2 linked regions of the Sagittula stellata E-37 genome follow. The protein of the gene in region 2 interacts with the protein of the main gene of each other region in a pairwise test. Links are inferred from orthologs where the notes say so. Each region holds a gene or a part of one and is shown on either strand. Other genes may lie near its edges. The genes, in order: ABFK29_RS08055 and ABFK29_RS11315.

What was found.
Region 1: the proteins of ABFK29_RS11315 (region 2) and ABFK29_RS08055 interact in binary tests that used the Escherichia coli proteins (3 or more experiments, as listed by UniProt). The link is inferred for Sagittula stellata E-37 from one-to-one orthologs.

The regions. Positions count from the first base shown.
Region 1 is NZ_CP155729.1:1,676,000-1,680,867, reverse strand. What follows is about bases 1,875-4,868. They hold ABFK29_RS08055 (peptidoglycan D,D-transpeptidase FtsI family protein), read right to left. Parts: upstream 4,273-4,868; coding sequence 2,476-4,272; downstream 1,875-2,475. Other genes in these bases: rsmH (16S rRNA (cytosine(1402)-N(4))-methyltransferase RsmH), read right to left, coding at 4,618-4,868; ftsL (cell division protein FtsL), read right to left, coding at 4,269-4,616; ABFK29_RS08060 (UDP-N-acetylmuramoyl-L-alanyl-D-glutamate--2,6-diaminopimelate ligase), read right to left, coding at 1,875-2,416. Outside these bases: ABFK29_RS08065 (UDP-N-acetylmuramoyl-tripeptide--D-alanyl-D-alanine ligase), read right to left, coding at 1-929; more of ABFK29_RS08060, read right to left, coding at 926-1,874. UniProt on the Escherichia coli protein: Essential cell division protein that catalyzes cross-linking of the peptidoglycan cell wall at the division septum. Required for localization of FtsN.
Region 2 is NZ_CP155729.1:2,375,028-2,385,609, forward strand. The notes cover bases 3,940-6,973. They hold ABFK29_RS11315 (transglycosylase domain-containing protein), read right to left. Parts: upstream 6,578-6,973; coding sequence 4,301-6,577; downstream 3,940-4,300. Other genes in these bases: ABFK29_RS11310 (usg protein), read left to right, coding at 3,979-4,248; ABFK29_RS11320 (YSC84-related protein), read right to left, coding at 6,700-6,973. In the rest of the region: ABFK29_RS11300 (LysR family transcriptional regulator), read right to left, coding at 1-704; gyrA (DNA gyrase subunit A), read right to left, coding at 1,051-3,786; more of ABFK29_RS11320, read right to left, coding at 6,974-7,254; hemB (porphobilinogen synthase), read right to left, coding at 7,506-8,501; ABFK29_RS11330 (hypothetical protein), read left to right, coding at 8,687-9,214; mfd (transcription-repair coupling factor), read left to right, coding at 9,604-10,582. UniProt on the Escherichia coli protein: Cell wall formation. Synthesis of cross-linked peptidoglycan from the lipid intermediates.

The sequences.
Region 1 (4,868 bases), 700 kb from region 2 along the record:
GCCAGGGCGTTGACCGCCAGTGCCCGGTCGAGCCGCAGTGCCGAGATCACCGCCATCACACCCATCGCGTTCATCGCGAAGTGCCGCCCCGGCACCATCACCTTGAACAACAGTGGAACGCGCCACGCCCGGCCCGTTGCCACGGTGCAGGCGTCCATGACCTGGACCGAGGTCAGGCGGTGATGCGTGCCCGCCGTTTCGCCGAAGGAGATCGACTTCCGTGCAGTCTCGGCGGCCTTGTCGCGCAGGATGCCGCTGACCGCCAGATCGCCGTTGTAGATCGCGATTCCGTCCGGCTCCAGCCCCTCGAAGATCGACGCCTTTTCCCGCGCGATGCCTTCGAGGTTCTCGAAGGCGGCAAGGTGCGCGGGCGCGACGATGGTGACCATCGCGACATGCGGCCGGGCCATGCGGGCCAGCGGTGCGATTTCTCCGGGATGGTTCATGCCGATCTCGATCACCGCGAAATCGGCGTCCTTCGGCATCCGCGCCAGCGTCAGCGGCACGCCCCAGTGGTTGTTGTAGGATTTCTCGGCCGCGTGGACCGTGCCCTGCTCCGACAGCACCGTGCGCAGCATCTCCTTGGTAGAGGTCTTCCCCACCGATCCGGTCACTGCCACGACACGCCCGCCGAACCGCGCGCGGGCTGCTTCGCCCAACGCTTCAAGTCCGGTCTGCACGTCATCGACCAGCAACAGCTTTTCAGAGTTGTCCACACCCTCGGGAATGCGGCTGACCAGCGCCGCAGCCGCGCCTTTCTCAAGCGCCTGAGCGACGAAGTCATGCCCGTCCCGCGCCGCCTTCAGCGCCACGAACAGATCACCGGGTGCGATGCTGCGCGTGTCGATCGACACGCCCGACGCCACCCAGTCTGACGCCACGCGTCCGCCGGTGGCCGCCGCCGCCTCTGCCGCCGTCCAGAGCATCACAGGCCCTTTCCGTCCAATGCCGACACGGCAACGCTGGCCTGCTCCGCGTCGTCGAAGGGAAAGACCGTGTCACCCACGATCTGCCCGCTTTCATGCCCCTTGCCGCAAATGAGCAGGGCATCCCCCGGCCCGAGGGCGTCGACGCCGCGCAGGATCGCTTCTGCCCGGTCGCCCACTTCCAGCGCCTCCGGGGCGCCCTCCATGACCATGGCGCGGATCGACGCCGGGTCCTCCGAGCGCGGGTTGTCGTCCGTCACGATCACGCTGTCGGCGAACTCTGCCGCCGCCTGACCCATCAGGAGCCGCTTGCCCTTGTCCCGGTCGCCGCCGGCCCCGACAATGGCCACGAGCCGTCCCATGACATGCGGGCGCAGCGCCTTGATGGCCGTCGCCACCGCATCCGGCGTATGGGCATAGTCGACGAAGACCGCCGCGCCATTGTCGCGCATCGCGGCAAGCTGCATGCGCCCGCGCACCGTGCCAAGCATCGGCAACACATCGAAGACGTCGTCCGGGTCGCCGCCGCAGGCGATGACCAGCCCCGCCGCCAGCAGGACGTTGTCGGCCTGGAAACCGCCGATCAGGCCAAGCCGCTCCTGACGCACTTCGCCCTCGAAACTCAGCCGGATCTCCTGGCCCGTGGCGTCGAAGCGCTGCGCCTCCAGACAGATGTCCGCAGCTTCGCGGCCCACGGTCAGCACCTCCTGCCCGCGCGCCCGCGCAATCGCCACCATGTCGACGCCGCGCGGATCGTCGATGTTGATGACGGCCACCCCGTCCTCCGGAAGGACACGGGCGAAAAGCCCCGCCTTTGCGGCAAAGTAGTCCTCGAAGCTCGCGTGATAGTCGAGGTGATCCTGCGTGAAGTTCGTGAACCCCGCCGCCATCAGTTGCACCCCGTCGAGCCGCCGCTGCGACAAGCCGTGGGACGAGGCCTCCATCGCGGCGTGGGTCACGCCCGACTCCGCCGCACCGGCCAGCATCCGGTGCAAGGTGATTGGCTCCGGCGTGGTGTGTTTCAGCGGCGCGGTCCAGTCGCCCTCGACCCCCGTGGTGCCCAAGTTGACCGCGCGCAATCCCAGCTCCTGCCAGATCTGACGCGTGAAGGTCGCCACGGACGTCTTGCCGTTGGTCCCGGTCACCGCCACCATGGTCTCGGGCTGCGCGCCGAACCACAGGGCGGATGTATAGGCCAGCGCCTGGCGCGGATCTTCGGCCACGATCAGCGCCGCGTCGGCACCGCCCAGCACATCCGCGGCGATCTTCGCCCCGGCGGCATCCGTCAGCACCGCCCCCGCGCCCATCCGCAGCGCGTACTGGATGAATTCGGCCCCGTGGACGCGCGTGCCCGGCAGGGCGGCGAACAGGTAACCTTCCCGCACATCGCGGCTGTCGACAGCAAGGTCGGTGACCTTGACGTCGCGCCCGCCCCGGGCCGTCAGGCCCAGATCCCTCAGGCTTTTCACCACTGTCCCGTCAGACGACATCTTAGATTTCCCGGCTTTTCGCTGGCACATTTCCCCCTGCCCCGGCGGCGGCCAGATCCCTAGTCCGAGGCATTCATGCTCATGTCCAATTGCCCCGTTTCATAGTCCGGACGCAAGCCCAACAGCGGCGCGATCCTGCCGATCATCTCGGCCGCGACCGGCACTGCCGTCCAGCCCGCGGTGCGGCGCGGCTTGGCGCCCGAGGTCTCCACCGGTTCGTCCAGCGTCACCACCAGCACGTATTTCGGATCGTTTGCCGGGAAGATCGAGGCGAAGGTCGCGATGACCTTGTCCTTGTAGTAACCGCCCCCGCGCTCCTTCGGTTTGTCCGCCGTGCCGGTCTTGCCGCCCACGTGGTAGCCGGGCACCTCCGCGAAGGAGGCCGTGCCGTCCTCGCTGGCCACAACCTGCCGCAGCATGTGCAGCGCATCATGGGCCACATCCTCGCGCAGGATCACATCCTGGTAACGCGGGCCGGACTGCTTCAGCAGCGTCGGTTTCACGATGTGACCGCCGTTGGCGATGGCCGCGTATCCGGCCGCAAGGTGCAGCGGTGTCGTGGAAATCCCGTGCCCGTAAGAAATCGTCACCGCCGAAAGATCGGTCCAGCGCGACGGCCAGAGCGGCTTGCCCCCGGAGGCCTCGACGATCTCCAGCGGCGTCGCGTCGAACAGGCCCAAAGCCTTCAGGAAGTCCTGCTGGCGGGTCGGGCCGATGGCCAGCGCCAGCTTGCCCGTGCCCCGGTTCGAGGACTTCACGATGATCTTCTCGACCGACAGCTTGCCGTAGTTGTGGTTCTGGAACTCGCCGATCCGGTGGCCCCCGACCTTGAAGGGCGGCGAGGTGTCGATCACCGTGCTCGAATTGACCAGCCCAAGCTGCATGGCCTGCGCGGCGGCGAAGATCTTGAAGGTCGAGCCCAGCTCGTACACGCCCTGTACCGCACGGTTGAACAGCGGCGAGTCGGACGGGCTGCCTTCGGTCGGCGGGCGCGGACGGTCGTTCGGGTCGAAATCCGGCAGCGACACGATGGCCAGCACCTCTCCGGTGTGCACATCCAGAAGGACAGAGGCCGCGCCCCTGGCGTTCATCAGTTTCATACCCGCGTTCAGCACTTCCTCTGCCGCCGCCTGAACCGTCAGGTCGATGGACAGGGTCAGCGGCACACCCTCGCGGGCGGGATCGCGCAGGTCCTTGTCAAAGAACTTCTCGATCCCCGCGGTGCCGATCACCTCTGCGGAATGCACACCCTCTGCCCCGAAGGAGGCACCGCCCAGAACGTGCGATGCCAGTGCGCCGTTGGGATAAAGCCGCATCTCGCGCGGACCGAACAGCAGCCCCGGCTCACCGATGTCATGCACGGCCTGCATCTGCTCGGGGCTCAGTTTCTTCTTCACCCACAGGAACTTGCGCTTGGGGTCCATGAACCGCTTGGCCAGCTTCTCGCCGTCGAGATCCGGGAAGATCTCGGCCAACCGCAATGCCGCGCGCTCCGGGTCGATCATCTGGTTGGGGTGCGCATAAAGCGAATGCGTCGACATGTTGGTCGCAAGGATACGCCCGTGGCGGTCCACGATGTCGGCGCGGCTGGCGATGATCGAGGCGCCCGAGGTCTGGGCCCGCGGCTCTTCGGGTTCGGAGGCCGACAACATGCCCATGCGCGCCCCGATCACCCCGTAGGCACAGAAGAACATCATCGCCAGCACCAGCAGCCGGCCCTCGGCGCGCAGGCGCATCCTGTCGCGCATCGCCTCGTGGCGGATGCGGCGGTTTTCCTTCTCGATGGCGTCCGGGTTCTCGCCCTTGCGACGGGCTTCGAGAATGCGCGCCAACGGGCGCAACGGCACGCGTGTCATGGGTTGGTCGCTCCCCTCGTGGTGACTTCCTCGACCCCGTCCAGGGTCAGCTCCGGCGGCAGCGGATAGGCCACCTGCACGATCAGCCCGAACTGGTCGGGACGCAGGGACAGAAGCTGCAGCTTGTCGAAGTTCATCTCGGCCAGGTCGCGCAAACGGTCGGGGCGGTTGAGATAGGCCCACTCCGCCCTCAGGATCGACAGCCGTTCGCGCGCCGCGCCGATTTCGCGGCGCAGTCCGGCGACGTGGTCCAGCTCGTCCTGCGTCTGGTAGTTCTCGCGGTAGGCCCAGTAGCCCGAGCCGATCACCGCCAGCGCCGAAAGGATGAACAACAGCGTGCGCATATCAGTTTTTCCCCTTTGTAGTCGCTTTGAGCATGGGCATGGCAATCTCGTCCGCGGCGACCGCCTCGGCGGGCAGGTCGGTGCGGCGCGCCACGCGAAGCTTGGCTGACCGTGCGCGCGGGTTCGCGGTCAGCTCGTCCTTGTCCGGTCCGACGGCCTTGCGCGTGACGATCTCGAACGGCGCCTCGGCCTCGGGCGTCTCGGTGGCATACCGGTTGACGTGGCGTTTCCTGTCGCCATGCAACTGCAGGA
Region 2 (10,582 bases):
AAGACGACCAGCTCCGGATCGTGCAGTCCGATCACGTCGGGCAGGGGGCCGGCGTAACCCGCGGACTTGATAACCCCCGCGACGGCGTCCGCGCCGCTCAACCGGACCTTCGGCGGCTTGTCGAAGGCGTCGAAACCGAAGCGCTGGAACGACACATTGTCGAGCCGCGCGCTGTAGCCCGCCCAATGCTGCGGCTCCGGCACGTCGACCGGCCGGTAGAGACGGGCCGCCAGCCGCCCGATCCGCCGCGTCACGACGCGGCCGTCGGCGGGACGGTTCAGCTGGACGACGATGTCATGATCGCCGAGACCGTCCTTGAAGAAACGGTCGGTCAGGTGCAGCTCGATGCCGTCGAGCAGGTCGTTGTAGCGGCCCATGCCGGGGATCAGGATGTGGCGCGCGATGAAGGGCACGGCACCCAGCTTCACACGGACCGGCGCGGTGTCTTTGCCGACCTTGGCATGCAACGCGGTCTGGATCTGGCCGTCGAACGTCTGGGCGACCTGGATCAGGTCCTTCACCGCTTCGGACGGCTGCCAACCCCCGGGCGTCTTGACGAAGGCCGCTTCACCGAGCGCCTCGGACAGCCTGTCGATGCGGCGCGACACCGTCGCGGTGTTGGTGCCCAGCATCATTGCCGCCGCCTTCATGGTGCCGGTGCGGGCCAGCGCCACCAGAAACCTGAGGTCGTCCCAATTTTCCATAGCAGTTCCCCGAAGGTAAGCCTGACAAGATGCGGGATATCGACCCGGGTGCAGGAAACACTCCAGCCAAGACGGCGGGCGCCTATTAACCTTTAGGTAGATCATGCCAGTTACGCAATGACGAGCTTGCGAAAAGAGGGGGCGAGATCAGTCTCGAAAGTATAGGTTCATGTGGCTGATTTCATTATCCAAACCACCTGCACTCCAAAGGTTAACGTAGTGTTAACTACGCCCATAGGTTGAATCTGCTCCTTAAACGGCTGGCACCTGAACGAAAATCGGCCCGGCGCAGGGCCGGGCCGCGATCTGTTTTCGCAGAGTCAGGAAGGGGTGGAAGGACGGGGCGTCAGTCGTCGCCGGAGGCCTCGGGCTCTTCGTCGGCCTGATCGGCAATCCACGCCACCGAAACCACCGTTTCCTCTGCACCCGTGTTGAACACCCGCACGCCGCCCGCACTGCGCGACCGGAACGAGATGCCGTCCACCGGCACCCGGATCGATTGGCCGGTCGAGGTCGCCAGCATGATCTGGTCGCCCTGTTCCACCGGGAAAGAGGCCACGATGTCGCCGCCGCGCATGGATTTCTCCCACGCCGTGACACCCTGGCCACCACGTCCGCGCACAGGGTAGTCGTGCGACGACGACAGCTTGCCCAGGCCCCGCGCGGTGATCGTCAGGATCAGGTTCTCCGCCGCCGACATCTCGGCGTAGCGCTCCTGCTCCAGAGGCGCATCCGCATTGCCGTCCTCGTCGCTGCCCTCGTCCTCCGTCACGCCGGCCATCAGGCGGCGCATCTTCAGATAGCTGGCCCGTTCGTCCGACTCCGCCTCGAAGTGGCGGATCACCGACATCGACACGACCTCGTCGCCGTTTTTCAGACGGATGCCCCGGACCCCGGTGGAATTGCGCGAATTGAAGACCCGCACCTCCGGCACCGGGAAGCGGATCGCCCGGCCGGAGTTCGTGACCAGCATCACGTCGTCCTCCTCCGAACAGATGCGCGCGTTGATCAGGCGGGTGTTCTCGTCCTCGCCCTCGAACTTCATCGCGATCTTGCCGTTGCGCATGACGTTGGTGAAATCCGACAACCGGTTGCGCCGGACAGAACCCTTGGAGGTCGCGAACACGATCTGCAAATCGTCCCATTCGTCCTCGTCCCGGTCGACGGGCATGATCGCGGCGATCGACACGCCTGTCGGGATCGGCAGGATGTTGACGATCGCCTTGCCCTTCGACGTGCGCCCGCCCAGCGGCAGGCGCCAGGTCTTCAGCTTGTAGACCATGCCGTCCGTGGTGAAGAACAGAAGCTGCGTGTGCGTGTTGGCGACGAACAGCGTCGTGACGACGTCGTCCTCCTTCAGCCCGCCGCCGGACAGCCCCTTTCCGCCGCGCTTCTGCGCGCGGAAGTCGGCCAGCGCCGTGCGCTTGATGTAGCCGCCCGCGGTGACGGTCACGACCATGTCCTCACGCTCGATCAGGTCCTCGTCGTCCATGTCGCCGGCCCAGTCGACGATCTCCGTGCGGCGCGGCACGGCGAACTCTTCACGGATGGCGGTCATCTCCTCGCGGATGATGCCCATGATCCGCTCGCGGCTGGACAGGATTTCGAGGTAGTCCTTGATCTTGGCGGCCAGGTCTTCCAGCTCGTCCGTGACTTCCTTGACACCGATCTGGGTCAGGCGCTGCAGCCGCAGGTCGAGAATCGCGCGCGCCTGGGTTTCGGACAGGTTGTAGGTGCCGTCCTCGTTGGCCTTGTGGGTCGGATCGTCGATCAGCGCGATGTAGGGTAGGATGTCCTGCGCGGGCCAGCGCCGCTCCATCAGCCGCTGCCGGGCCTCCGGCGCGTCGGCGGACGACCGGATCGTCGCGACGACCTCGTCGACGTTGGAGACGGCCACCGCCAGACCGCACAGCACGTGCGACCGCTCCCGCGCCTTGCGGAGCAGGTAGGCGGTGCGGCGGGCGATCACGTCTTCGCGGAAGTCGAGGAAGGCCGAAAGGAACCCGCGCAGCGTCAACTGCTCCGGCTTGCCGCCGTTCAGCGCCAGCATGTTGCAGCCAAAGGACGTCTGCATCGGCGTAAAGCGGTAAAGCTGGTTCAGTACCACCTCGGCGGTGGCGTCGCGCTTCAGCTCCACCACAACCCGCACGCCGTCGCGGTCGGATTCGTCCTGAACGTGCGCGATGCCCTCGATCTTCTTGTCACGCGCCGCCTCGGCGATGCGCTCGATCATCGTGGCCTTGTTCACCTGATAGGGGATGGCGCTGATGACGATGGCATAGCGGTCCTTGCGGATCTCCTCGACCGTGGTTGCGGCCCGGATGATGACCGACCCGCGCCCTTCGAGGTAGGCCTTCCGCGCACCGGACCGGCCCAGCATGAGGCCCCCGGTGGGGAAGTCCGGACCCTTGACCCACTCCATCAGATCTTCGGAACTGAGGTCGGGGTTGTCCATCAGCGCCAGCGTCGCGTCGATGACCTCGCCAAGGTTGTGCGGCGGGATGCGCGTCGCCATACCGACGGCGATACCCTCGGCGCCGTTGACCAGCACGTTGGGAAAGCGCGCGGGCAGGACCGTCGGTTCGCGTTCCTTGCCGTCGTAGTTGTCCTGGAAATCGACGGTGTCCTTGTCGATGTCGCTCAGCAGTTGCAGCGCCGACTTGGCCAGACGGCTTTCGGTGTAACGCATGGCCGCCGGCGGATCGCCGTCCATGGAGCCGAAGTTGCCCTGGCCGTCGATCAGCGGCAGCGACATGGAAAAGTCCTGCGCCATGCGGACCAGCGCGTCGTAGATCGCGGAATCGCCGTGCGGGTGGTAGTTGCCCATCACCTCGCCAACGGATTTCGCCGACTTCCGATACGACTTGTCGGGCGTGTAACCGCCTTCGTGCATGGCAAAGAGGATGCGCCGGTGCACAGGTTTTAGACCGTCGCGCAGATCCGGAATCGCCCGGCTCACGATCACGCTCATCGCGTAATCGAGATAGCTCGACTTCATCTCGTTTTCGATGGAGATCGAGGGGCCGCTGTGGCTCGGACGATTTTCTTCTTCGTTTTCAGGTGGTTCGGGCGTATCGGTCACGTCTGGGGCCTGTCCGTCGTTCTGCCATATCTTGTTGGCGCATCTATATCAGATGCAGGATATGGGGTGCAATGCCGCCGGGGGCGGTGGTTTTGGCAGCCACTGGATATGACTGCTAACACACTGTTTTCATTGAAAAGTAATAACGCCCTCGGCACCATGCTCTTACGGCAAACTCCAAGGGCAAACAAGATGCAGATGACCGAAACCGAAATGATGTTGAAAGGCTACGGGCTGACCACGGCAGAGATCTTCTATCGCATGCCGGACTACCGCAATGTGCTGAACACCTTCGTCTGGCAGGACTACGATCTGGCGCCGGACCATCCCAGACTGTTCGGCTTCATCGAGTTCTGGCAGGACAGCATAGAGGGTCCGCTGCATTCCATCCGTTTCACCCACCGCAAGATGATCTCGCCCGGGGAATGGCGCAACGTGGTCGGCGAGTTCCGTTACCACTAGGACCGGCAGACGGGCGGCACGCGACCGCCCAACCCCCATAACGCTTCAACCTTTACTGCGTGCAGATTTCCCGCGGTCCGCCGCCATAGGGCTGGAACGTGCAGTCGGCTTCCCGGAACGACCGGTAGGCGCGTTTACAGGCTCGGACGTCGCACTGCTGCTGCGCGGTGGTCTGCCCGGCGGTATCCGCCAACGACCGGATCATGAGGTCGCGCAACCCGCTGACGTCGCCGGTCCGCAGTTCCCGCTCCATCGTGCGGCGCAGGTCGTCGATGTCCTTGCCCCGCACCTGTCCGTCGGCCTCGATCCGCGACAGGGCGGCCCCCAACACAGTTTCCAGTTCGGAACGCGACGCGTCTTCGGTATCGCGCGGCACGGGCCGCACGGCTGCGGCAACCGCCGGCGCGCCCGTTTCGTCCGAGCCCGAGGTCGCCGGGGGCTCTGCCACTTGCGGAAGGCGGACGTCCATGCCCTGCGCCGCCGTCAGGAAGTCCGACCAGATCTCCGCCGGTAGCGACCCCCCGGTGACTTCGTCCATGGGCGAATTGTCGTCGTTGCCGACCCAGACGCCGACGATCAGCGCATCGTTCCAGCCGACGAACAGCGCGTCGCGGAAGTTCTGGCTGGTGCCGGTCTTGCCCACTGCGCCGGGCACGTCCGCCACCGCCTTGCCGGTGCCGTCCGTGACAACGGCCCGCAGCAAACCCGCCATGTCCGCGCGTGCGTTCATCAACTCTGCGGTGCGCCCGGTCGTCTCCGGTATCTTCCATTTCAGCGGATAGTAGGTCCGGTCGGTGCCCGCCGTGATCCCGCTGACGAAATGCGTCTCGAACGGCGCGCGCCCGGTCGCTATGGCGCCATAGGCTGCCGTCAGCTCCAGCAACGACACACCCGAAGCGCCAAGCGCGACAGAGGGGGTCTCGGACAATTCGGCGTCGATGCCCAGAAGCCGCGCGGTCTTCACCACATTGCCGATGCCCACGTCCATGGCCAGCCGAACCGCCGCCGCGTTCATCGACTTCGCAAACGACGTGGCCATCGGAACGTCGCCGTGGAACCGGCCGCCGAAGTTTTCGGGCGCATAGCCGTCGATGTCGATGGGACGGTCGGAAATCTTCGTGCCCGGGCGGTAGCCGTCGGCCAGCGCGGTCAGGTACACGAAGGTCTTGAAGGTCGATCCCGGCTGCCTCTGCGCCTGCGTGGCCCTGTTGAACTGGCTCACCTGGTAGTCCTTGCCGCCAACCAGCGCCGCGACACTGCCGTCGGGGCGCAGCGCCACCAGCGCCGCCTCCATCGGGAGGCCCGCCATCCGGTCCTGCACCGCGCGCTCTGCCAGCCGTTGAAGCTCCGGGTCGAGCGTCGTGCGCAGCGCCGACGCGCCCGAGAAACGCGCCGCAAGGGACGCGCCCTCGCGCGCCGCGATGTCCGCGAACCAGCCGCCATAGGGCCGCTCGCCCGAGGAGGGTGCCATCACGGTCAGCTCGGCCAGGGCGGCGTTGGCGGCGTTCTCGTCGATGCTGCCGCTCGACACCATCGCGCGGATCACCACCTGTGCCCGGTCGCGCGCCGCGTCCATGTCGTTGCGCGGGTTGACGACCGAAGGTGCCTGTATCGAGGCCGCCAGAAGCGCGCTTTCCGCGAGGCTCAGATCCTCGATCCGCTTGCCGAAATAGACCTGCGCGGCGGACGGCATCCCGTAGGCCCCGCTACCCAGGTAGATCCGGTTGAGATACATCTCGAGAATCTCGTCCTTGCTGTGCGCCGATTCCAGTTCGCGGGTCAGAAGCGCCTCGTGCAGCTTGCGCTTATAGGTGCGCTCCGGCTCCAGGTAGCTGATCTTCACGAGCTGCTGAGAGATGGTGCTGCCGCCCTGGACGATCTCTCCGGCGGCGGCGTTGGTCCAGAACGCCCGCCCGATGGAGCGGTAGTCCAGCCCGCCGTGGTCGCGAAACCGCTGGTCCTCGATGGCGATGACGGCGTTTTCCAGCGTGTCGGGAATGCGGTCGATGGTGGCATAGTCGGTGGGACTTTCGCCGCGCATGAACAGCGGCCCGCCGGTGGCGTCCTCCAGCCGCAGAGGCCGGTCGCGCCGCGCTTCGAGCGCGTCGAGATCGTCCAGCGAGGCCACGGCCACCGAGACGCTTGCGGCCCCCAGCAGGGCGACCGTGCCCAGTGCCAGCGCCGTTCGGGTCTTCCACCCGGACCGGCGCAGCCTGCGCCCGGCGCCGGACGCAAACCTGTGCGCGCCGCCCAAAAGCTGCTTGCCGTGATGCCGGATGGCGTTGCGGGAGGTGGACGCGCGGTCCCGTGACGTCTGCTCGGTGGTCATTCTGGTCTCTCCTGTCGGAGGACCAATGCCCAAATCCCTGTCCCGTTCCCCGCAGGTGCAAAAAATGCCAAAGGCGCGGCCGAATGGGCCGCGCCGTCCGTCATGCGCTCAGATCGGGTCTATCAGGGGATAATGCGCGTGTACTTCACGCCTTCCAGCGTCGCGCCGACCCGCAGACCGGATTGGCCGAAGATCACCGCGATCACCGGCGCAAGCGAGGTGGTGGTCTCGGCTGCCAGCGCCTCGCCCTTTTGCGGGGTGGCATAGGCGATACCCGCGCCCGCGGCGAAACCGCCCGAACGGCGGAAGGTCTGCAGCGCGTCGTCGGTCATGAAGAACAGGACATGGCTGTACTGCTGGACACCGATCTGCAGACCGCCGGAGGCCTTGACCATGTTGTAGTAATCGACCGTCGCGCCACCGATCCGCAGCGCGCCGTTGCCGCCGCCGCCGCCAAAGCCCAGGCCCGCCTCCGTCACCAGCGGCATGACAAGCAGACCCGCGGATTTGTCCGCCAGTTGCCGGGTCGCAGGGTAGTCGCGGTAAAGTTGTGCAAGCGTGGCGTCGACCCTCGCGTCGATGGTCGCTCCGCCTCTGCCGCCGACGCCATTGGCGCAGGCGCCCAGAAGCCCGACGGCCCCAAGGCCGAGAAATACGTCGCGTCGCGTATGTGTCATGGTGTGCTCTTTTCTGCCGATGCCTCGTTCGTCCGGCTTTGCCGCCGGTTGCCCCGCTTATACGCGCGCGTGCGGGGATTGTCACCTCAACTTGTGGTCGATGGGCAAAGACCCGCTATTGATTGGGGCAGGTGCCTTGCGGCCGGGCACGATCGCCTGCGCCCCGCGTGGGGCCGCCGACGCAACGTCAGCCCGCGGCCCTCTGCAAGGCGTTGAAATCGTTGACCCGCCCCGGGTGAGTGTACAGCGCCTCAGCCGTTCAGCAGGCGCGCGGCGGCGGGGGCGAAATAGGTCAGCACCCCATCGCAGCCCGCGCGCTTGAAGGCGGTCAGGCTTTCGATCATGACCTTCTCGCCGTCGACCCAGCCGCGTTCGCCGGCACCGGCCAGCATCGCGTATTCGCCCGACACCTGGTAGGCGAAGGTCGGCGCGCCGAAGGTGTCCTTGGCACGGCGGCAGATGTCGAGATACGGCATCCCCGGTTTCACCATGATCATGTCGGCGCCTTCGTCCAGGTCGCGGGCGACCAGCCGCATCGCCTCGTCGGAATTGCCGGGGTCCTGTTGGTAGGTCTTCTTGTCGCCCTGCAGCGCGCCCGAGGCGCCGACCGCGTCGCGGAACGGCCCGTAGAAGGCCGAGGCATACTTCGCGGCGTAGCTCAGCAGCAGGACGTCCTGATGGCCCGCGCTTTCCAGGGCCGAGCGGATCGCGCCGATGCGCCCGTCCATCATGTCGGACGGCCCGATGATGTCGGCACCCGCCTCGGCCTGGCTGAGCGCCTGTTTGACCAGCGCCTCGACCGTGCGGTCGTTGACGATCACACCGTCTTCGACAAAGCCGTCATGGCCGTTGATGTTGTAGGGGTCGAGCGCCACGTCGGTCATCACCGCGATGCCCGGCACCGCCGCCTTGATCGCGCGGGTCGCGCGGTTGGACAGGTTGTCCGGGTTCCACGCCTCGGCGCAGTCCTCGGTCTTCAGCGCGGGGTCGGTGTAGGGAAAGAGGCAGATCGCGGGGATACCCAGCGCATGTGCCTCGCGCGCGGCCTCCACCACCTTGTCGACCGACAGCCGGTTCACCCCGGGCATGGAATGGATCGGCTCCGACACGCCCTCGCCGTCGCGCACGAAGACCGGCCAGATGAAGTCCGCCGGGCTCAGCACCGTCTCGGCCACCAGCGCGCGAAGCGCGGGCGTGCGGCGCAGACGGCGGAGTCGCAGGGCGGGGAAGGGGGCGGGGCTGTGCATCGGGCATCTCCTTTGGCGTCGCGCCAAGGGATGCACCCGCCGTCCCCGCTTGTCCAGTGGCCCGCCCGCGACGAATTGGGACCGGCCGCGACGGCCCCCCGGCCTGCGGAACCCGACTGTTTGACGCTGGGCATTTCCGTGCACGCGCGCTAGTAAGTCCGAACGGCAGCAGGGAAATGGCAGGCATGGACTGGTACGGCACGGTTTTCGAAGTGATCGACATGCGGTCCTTCTCCAACCTCTGGTTCTGGATCGTGCTCGCTGTCCTTTGGTCGTCGACCAGCCATTGGGTGCTGGGCGTGCCCTTCGACATGGTCGCCCGCGCGCGCCGCAGCGGCGGTCAGGCGGAGCAGGACCTGGAAGACCTGGTGCGCATCAACACCAACCGGTTTCTCTACATCGTCGACGAATCCGGACTGTTCCTGTCGGCGCTGACCTCCGCCTTCCTGTCGGGCGCCGCGATCCTGGGGTTCTGGTACGGGGTGGAACTGGCGCAGGCGCTGTTCCTGCTGGGCTTCCCGATGACGCTGGTGGGATTGCTGAGCGTCTATTCCGCGCGACGTATCCGGGCGGGCGAACAAGCCGGAGAACGGCTGTGGCGGCGGCTTCGCCTGCACCGCGTTGTCACCCAGATGATCGGGCTGGTGTCGATCTTCGTCACCGCCCTTTGGGGAATGTTCCAGAACCTCTCTGTCGGCGTTCTGGGAGGCTGACCGGCGGGCAGGGCGGCGCAAAGCCCCGCCCTACGGGATGGTGTCGCTTGTGGCCCCGCTGCGGGCGACGATCCTTGGCGGCGGCTCCGGGACTCACCAGAAGAAAGCCCGCTTTCCTCCGGTTCCGTCCCTCGCCCGCGCCTTGCCTGACAGGGCCGCAGCCCCGCGCCAAGCAAAATAGCCGCATCCCCCTTGCGGGGGCCCCTCGGCGATTTGGCTTGTCCCGGTGCGCCGTCCCCGTCGTGGCGTCGCCAGGCGACGGACGGCTCCGGAAGAAAGCCCGCGGGGGATGGGGTGCTTCGGGCGCTCTTGCCGGAGGGCGGCGCGGGATCGGATGCGGCGAGAGGTCGTGCTTGACGGCGCCGCACGGTCGGGCCATCTGAGGCGGCATGGCTGGACAGGTGATCATCGGCGGCGCCCCCGAGGGCTTTGACGCGCGGCTCGTGCTGGGCGAGGTGGCGAAGGTGGGCGGGCCGGTGGTGCACATCGCCCGGGACGACAAGCGGCTGGCGGCGATGCGCGATGCGCTGGCCTTCTTTGCCCCCGACATGCCGGTCGTGGTCTTCCCGGCCTGGGACTGCGTGCCCTACGACCGTGTTTCGCCCAATGCCGACATCTCGGCGGCGCGCATGGCGACGCTGGCGGGGCTGGCGCACGGCATGCCGGAGCGCTTCGTCCTGCTGACCACGCTGGGCGCGGCCATGCAGCGTCTGCCCGCGCGCGAGGTGCTGCGCGAGGCGGCCTTCACCGCCCGCGTTGGCGACCGCGTCGACGAGGAGGCCCTGCGCGCCTTCCTCGTGCGTATGGGCTTCAGCCAGGCGCCCACGGTGACGGAGCCGGGCGACTACGCCATCCGGGGCGGCATCATCGACATCTACCCGCCGGGCGAGGGCGGCCCGGTCAGGCTCGACTTCTTCGGCGACACGCTGGAGGGCGCGCGCCGTTTCGACGCCGCGTCCCAGCGCACGACGGAAAAGCTCGACGTAGTGGAACTGGCGCCGGTGTCCGAGGTCATCCTCGACGAGGCGGCGATCCTGCGCTTCCGCCAGAACTACCGGATCGAGTTCGGCGCGGCGGGTACCGACGACCCGCTGTACGAGGCGGTGAGCGCGGGCCGCAAACACGCCGGGATCGAACACTGGCTGCCGTTCTTCCACGACCGGCTGGAAACGCTCTTCGATTACCTGCCCGGCGCGCCGGTGCTGATGGACGACCAGTTGACGCCCGCGCGGCTGTCGCGCTGGGACAGCATCGCCGATCAGTACGACACCCGCAAACACGCGCTTTCGCAGAAGAAGACGCTGGGCAGCACGGTTTACAAGCCCGTCCCGCCGGACCTTCTGTACCTCGACGACGGCGCATGGGAAG